DNA from 2 places in the Mesorhizobium monacense genome. Region 1 is predicted to be linked to the other one. Evidence: predicted binding sites of a transcription regulator. Region 1 holds the regulator's gene; the other holds the start of a gene.

Region 1 (3,408 bases):
GCCATGACCTCCATCATCGCCGGCAGTGCGACCGCGCTCTTCGCCATCTGGCATTTTCAGCGCGTGTCGCCGCTCAGCCTGCTTGCCAACCTGGCCGTCATGCCGATCGTCTCGCTGATCGTCATGCCGTTCGCCGTGCTCAGCGCGCTGGCGATGCCGTTCGGCGCCGATGGACCCTTCCTCTATGTGATGGGCAAGGGGCTGACGGCGATGATCGCAATATCCGGATGGATTTCCGAGCGCTCGCCGATCGATGCTGTCGGGCTGATCTCCATTCAGTCGGTACTGCTGGTGACGATCGCGCTGGTCATCGCCACCATGGCGACGACATGGCTCAGGCTGGCAGCCGTTCCGTTCGCATTCGCCGGCCTGCTGACTGTCTCCGACACTCGCACGCCTGACGTTCTCGTCTCGGAGGATGGGCATCTTGTGGCAATGCCGATCGGGGGCGGCGAACTCGCCATCAACCGCGTGCGATCGAACGAGTTCACCACCGACAACTGGAAACGGGCTGTGAAGTCCGAAACCATTGTGGAGCCCGAGACCTTCGAGAAGGGTGACGCGCGGTTCGACATGGATCCGGCCGACCTGCCGCCGGGCTCACCCTTCTACTGCAGCAGCGGTCTTTGCCTCGCGCGGCATCCGTCTGGCGCGATCATCGCGTATGCAGAAGACCGCAAGGACGCGTGGCGGGCGTGTGCTTTCGCTACCCTGATCATCGTCAACGACGCCACCGCCTACGACCCTTGCCGCAATCCGCTTGTCCTTGTCGTCAGGAAACGGCAACTTGCCCGCTTGGGCAGCGCCGCTGTCTTCTTCGATCAGCAATCGGCAATCGCGCCGGCAGAGATAGACTTCGCGGTCGAGCAGCCGTACCGGCCCTGGCACGAGCAGCGAAGATTCTCACGCGAGGCGAGGGGCCTGCCGCCTTACAAGAGACCCGAAAGGCAGGCCAGCAAACCGCCGCCAAAACAACCGCCGCCGCCTCAGTAGCGGCGGATCAGACCGACCAGCTTGCCCTGCACCTTGACCCGGTCGGGCCCGAAGATGCGGGTTTCATAGGCCGGATTGGCGGCTTCCAGCGCAATCGAGGCGCCCTTGCGGCGGAAGCGCTTCAGCGTCGCTTCCTCCTCGTCGACCAGCGCCACTATGATCTCTCCCGGGCTCGCCGTGTCGGCGTTGCGGATGATGACCGTATCGCCGTCGAAGATCCCGGCCTCGATCATCGAATCGCCCTTGACCTCCAGCGCGTAATGCTCGCCGCCCATGATCATGTCCGGCGGCACCGAGATCGAATGCGTCTGATGCTGGATGGCGTCGATCGGCACACCGGCCGCGATCCGCCCCATCACCGGGATGGACACTGCCGCAACCGCATCGTCGTCATTGCCCGCCTGGGGCGTGCGCGACGATGCCATAGGCTTGATCTGCCGTCCGAGGCCGCCCTGCCCAAGACTGCCCTGAATGACGCTCGGCGAGAACTTCTTCGCCGCATTGAGGCCGGGAGCAATCGAGTCCGGCAGGCGCAGCACTTCGAGCGCGCGCGCCCGATTGGGCAGCCGGCGAATGAAACCGCGCTCCTCCAGCGCCGTGATCAGCCGGTGGATGCCCGACTTCGAGGCAAGATCGAGCGCCTCTTTCATTTCGTCGAAGGAGGGTGGAATGCCGCTTTCCTTCAGCCGCTCATGGATGAACATCAGCAGTTCATGTTGTTTGCGTGTCAGCATCGCGGCCCCCAACGGAATCAGAAAAACAAACCCAGAACAAACACTATCTGTTCCAGTTGTGTTCCGCAACTGTTTAAAGTTTAATGAATGGGTTAAGGCTCCCGAAACGATGTCGCGTGCGACAGCGAATATCCCAGCCCCTTAGATGCCGGCTTCATCGCATTGATTTTGTTATCGTTTACGGCCAACCACCGGCCTGGGAGCTGGTTGGAAGTCGGCAATCATTCGCCGCAAACAATGTAGGTAGGGCCGTGTTTGACGATCCAGCCCGCTCGATGCACCGTGAACGAAACGAACTCAAAATGCCAACTATGAGCAGGGGTCGAGGGTGTCGTTGGGCCGATAAGTCATCAATGCAGGTTCTTGCAGCGCGATGGCCTGTGATGAGAGAAAGTACCGATCGTCGGCTTGTGTCATCATTGCGTGCCGGTGTCGTGCGTATCTGGGGGGAGCAGACATATCATGACAGGAATTCCTGATCTTGCGGCCGTCGAAGCGATGGACGCCGCGGATCCACTGCGCCCCTTGCGCGACCGCTTCATCCTGCCCGAAGGGGTAATCTATCTCGACGGCAATTCGCTGGGTGCAGCCTCGCATGCCGCCTTCGACGAGCTACGCAAGGCGGCGACCGAAGAATGGGCGTACGACCTCATCCGCGCCTGGAACACTGCCGGCTGGTTCAACATGCCGGTCGAACTCGGCGATCAGCTCGGGCGCCTGATCGGCGCCGCTCCCGGCCAGACGGTGGTCTGCGACACGACATCGATCAACATCTACAAGCTGCTGCACGCGGCAATGGCCATCCGGCCGGATCGGCCCGTCATCGTCGCCGAGGGCGACAGCTTTCCGACCGACCTCTACATGGCTGAAGGTGTCGCCTCGACTCGAAAGAACACTGTGCTGCGCCTTGCAGGCGTCGACGCACCGACGATCGAAGAGCTGATCGACGACCGGGTCGCGGTGGTGCTGGTCAACCACGTCAACTACAAGTCAGGCGAACTGCGTGACATGACGGCGCTGACGCGCATCGCCCATGACGCCGGGGCGCTGATCGTCTGGGATCTCTGCCACACAGCAGGCGCCATGCCGGTCGAACTGGACACGGCGAATGCCGATTTCGCTGTCGGCTGCACCTACAAATATTTGAATGGCGGCCCGGGCTCTCCCGCCTTCATCTATGCCGCGGAGCGCCATCATGCCGATGTGCTGCAGCCGCTCAGCGGATGGTGGAGCCACGCGCGGCCCTTCGCCTTCGAGCAGGCCTACGCAGCCGGCACCGGCATCCGCCGGTTTCTGTGCGGCACGCAGCCGGTCCTGTCGATGCGCACGCTGAAGGGCGCGCTCGACATCTGGAACGATGTCGACATGGCGGCCGTGAGAAAGAAAAGCATCGCCCTGGCCGACCTGTTCATCGAACTCGTCGAGGCAAAATGCGGCGCCTATGGTCTCACGCTCGAAAGCACCCGCGACAGCGCCAGGCGCGGCAGCCAGATTTCATTCATGCACGAGCACGGCTACCAGATCATGCGGGCGCTGATCGAACGCGGCGTTATCGGCGATTTCCGGGCGCCGTCGACCATACGCTTTGGCTTTACCCCGCTCTATGTCGGCTACGCCGATGTGTGGCACGCTGTTGAGGTGTTGGAAGAGATCCTGCGCAGTGGGGCCTGGAAAGACGGAC
Region 2 (3,408 bases), 1.3 Mb from region 1:
AACTGGTAGTTGGTGAACAGCACGAAGTTCTGGAAATGCTGCGGCGTGGTCGCCGTATAGTGCGACAGCCGGTGCAGCGAATAGTCGATGCGCTGCGCCGTGAACGGCGCCAGCGGCCTCGGCTCGCCGAACGCCACTTCGAAGGTGCCGTTGGCGATCTGGTCGTCGGTGCCGTCGAGGTCAGGCACGTCGAACAGATCGCGGATCGGCCGCTTGATGCGCTCGGCGGCAGCGCCGTCGACATGGGTGCCTTCAAGGAAGGCGAAATGCAGCGGGATCGGCGTGGTCGATTCCGAAACCGTGACCTGAACGCCGTGATTGCGCATGATCAGGCGAAGCTGTTCGATGAGATAGCTCTCGAACAGCATCGGCTGGGTGATGGTGGTCGAGAAATGCCCCGGCGTCGGCATATGGCCATAGGCCTGCCGCGAGTCGATCTGCGTGAAGGAACTCGTGGTGACGCCGATCTCCGGGTAGAAGGCCCGATAGCGCTTGTTGTTGTCGCCGCCCGCGGCCAGCGCCGTGAAGGAATCGCGCAGGAACTTGGTGTTGCGGTCGTAAAGCGCCTGCAAGGCCGCGACCGCCTTCTTGGCGTCGTCGTAGCTCTGCTTGCCGAAAGGCTCCGGCATGACGACCGATTCGATGGCTTGGGGGTAGATTCGCTTTTCCATGGCTCAATATAGAGACTTGGAAGGGCGCTTGGGAGGGGGAGGCGGGCCGAACGTGACCGGGCGGCAAGTTTTTTCTTCAGCCGCGCTGCAGGCTGACCAGGAGCACAAAGCCGACGCCGTTCTTCTTCAACGCCGGCGCCTCGATCGTCGAGCCCGCATCGGCGCGGATCATCGGCACCGCCAGCACCGGGGCGGCGAGAAGCGTCAGGATGAGCGCTGTCCGCGGCAGGAGCCGAAGGATCGTCAGGGCGCTGGTGGCGATGCGGTTCATGGTCGTTTGCTTTTCTTTGGGTTTCTGGTGCTTTGTCGTTTCAGTGGCGAAGATGGTTCGAACAGCCGAAGCTGCAGGAATTGGCAGCGTCCCAGGAGCGGGCCGGACGGCCTGCTTCGGCGACGAGGATGGCGAACAACATGCCGAACAGGCTCATCAGCAGGCAGACGATGGCGAAGCGGCGAGCGAGCATTGGCGTGGTGTCCTCCTTCAATACCGAGGAGAATGCCCGAATGCCTCTGAACCGGCTCTGATGCCGGCGTTCATCTGCGGTTCAAATTGATTGACGGTGTTTTGGACGTCGCGCAGGGGCGTGAGGTCGAGGCTGTGCGCCTGCCCCTTGGCAACAACAAGTCGGCGGCGCCACCGCGCAGCGCAAAAGGAAACGGGGCCGCGAAGGCCCCGTTCTCTCATTCTTTGGCGGTGAAGACGATCAGAGCTTGTGCCAGGTCTGGCTCTTGCAGATCAGTCCGCCGAGCACGCAGCCGCTCATCTTGAGCGAGGTGCCCGAAAGCGTCGCCTTGCCGGAATAGGTCTTGTCGTTTGCCGGATCGGTGATGTCGCCGGCATATTTGTTGTCGCCGGCAGGCTTGAGCGAGCCGATGGTCTTGCCGGCATATTTGCCGGTCTTGAGCGTGATCGAAAACGAACCGCCGCCAGCGATGGCTGCGGTATCGCCGGCCTGTGTCTTCCAATTGCCTTCGATCGGGTCGGCCCATGCCGCACCGGTCATGATCAAGGTGGCCGCCAGGGCCAGGCTCACTTTTCGAAACATGTCTGTCCTCCCTATGGGTTCCGATGGGGCTCCGTTCCGCCTTCCCGCCCTTACGCAAACGTAAGCTAATCCAGCTTCCAGCAAAACAAAAGCGGTGCCGCCACGGAAGGTTTCGGGATTTATTCGCTACCGTCGGCGAACAAATGAAGCGATCTCGACCTACAGCGCTGCGCGTCTTCTTGGACGCGCAAAGGACGCTGCAGCACTTTAATTGGCGCATGATCCTTTCCGAAAATCGATTTCGATTTTCGGGTCATGCGCTGGTGATTGGTTCCCGTGGTTAGCGGAGTCTTGACCCGGCTGCTCGGAATTTTCGTCAAATTTTTCGCAAACAGGCTGAATCGCTGGCTTTGTATCCTTAACGAATTTCCGCGTTTACCTCTTGTTTTAGCTTTGTTTTCCTCAAATTAAGCACGCCATTTAACGACGGATTCAAGGCTCGGCTGCATTCTCGAAAGCATCGAAAGAGCGGCCCCCCAAGGGATACCAAGGGACAGAAGGAGGCAGCTCTCGGGAGCCAGACAGGGGATTTGAAATGGCACGTTTTGAAATGCTTGAAGCCGGCTTCGGCGCCATGGGGGCAACTGCCCAGGCCGACATTCTTTTCGAACTGGGCATGATGTATGCGACCGGCCGCGATTGCGAGACCGACGTCATCGCCGCCCACAAATGGTTCAACATCGCCGCCATCAAGGGTTCGGTCCGCGCCGCGGAGTTGCGCTCGGAACTGTCGGCCGCGATGTCCAAGGCCGAGATCGCCAAGGCGCTGCGCGAAGCGCGCGAATGGATGACGATGCACTGAGCAGCGGGTACGGGGCAGGAACGCTTTTGGGTCAAGGCCGCGAAAGACGGCCGGCCCCACCAGGGACAAGGCCGCGAGAAGACGGCCATATTAACAAGACCAAGAACACGGCAGGCCGACTCCGGCCAAGCGGTACGGCAGACAGGGAAGTGAGCGGGTTTCGGGGCGCGGGGGCGTTCGGGGAAACTCCATTGGCAAAAGCCGCGACCGGCCGGGACAAGGCCGGCGCGGCTTTGGCTTTCTTGGCCCGGGCGAGATCAGGCCGCGTCTATGACTGAAGCATGTTCGGTGGTGATACTGCGCAGGCCCAATCGAGTGCCTGCGATGCGCCAAGACATGCCGGGCGAAGGGTGAAATTGTCCCGCCATCTGAAAGAAGCGTGGCCGGAAGGGTCGCGCGTGAGTGGAGGAGCACTATCACCATGAAAAAATTGGGTATTTTGAGCGCGGCCGTATTGAGCCTGATGATGAGCGCACCGGTTGCGTTTGCCGACGACATCACCGTCTCGGTGGTCGGCCCGATGACCGGCCAACTCGCCAACATCGGCGACCAGTTCAAGCAGGGCGCACAGGCAGCCGCCGACGCCATCAATGCCGCAGGCGGTGTCAACGGCAACAAGATCAAGCTCGACATCCAGGACGACCAGTGCGATCCGAAGCAGGCTGTCTCGGTCGCCAACCGCATCGTCGCCGACGGGACCAAGTTCGTCGACGGCCATGCCTGCTCGGGCTCGAGCATTCCTGCCTCGGCCGTCTATGCCGAAGCCGGCACGCTGATGATGAGCCCGGCGTCATCCAACCCGGAGCTGACCGATGCCGCGGCAAAGGCCGGCTGGCCGACGATCATGCGCCTCTATACGCGCGACGATGCGCAGGGCGCCTTCATCGGC

The links. The regulator LexA, encoded in region 1, represses DNA repair genes until DNA is damaged. The targets are predictions, from matches to a motif close to TGTTCNNNNTGTGTTCNG.
Region 2: a site for LexA is predicted at 2,101-2,118, ahead of AC1RUK_RS18195 (sel1 repeat family protein). Genes of this name have one in related genera too.

Annotation. Positions count from the first base shown of each region.
Region 1 is NZ_CM165567.1:2,425,328-2,428,735, reverse strand. Features, by position in the region: gene AC1RUK_RS11675 (ComEC/Rec2 family competence protein) at 1-993, shown strand, start outside; gene lexA (transcriptional repressor LexA) at 987-1,727, opposite strand; gene kynU (kynureninase) at 2,190-3,408, shown strand, end outside.
Region 2 is NZ_CM165567.1:3,707,778-3,711,185, reverse strand. Features, by position in the region: gene AC1RUK_RS18215 (AMP nucleosidase) at 1-629, opposite strand, end outside; gene AC1RUK_RS18210 (hypothetical protein) at 748-942, opposite strand; gene AC1RUK_RS18205 (hypothetical protein) at 983-1,135, opposite strand; gene AC1RUK_RS18200 (DUF2147 domain-containing protein) at 1,376-1,717, opposite strand; gene AC1RUK_RS18195 (sel1 repeat family protein) at 2,253-2,519, shown strand; gene AC1RUK_RS18190 (ABC transporter substrate-binding protein) at 2,941-3,408, shown strand, end outside.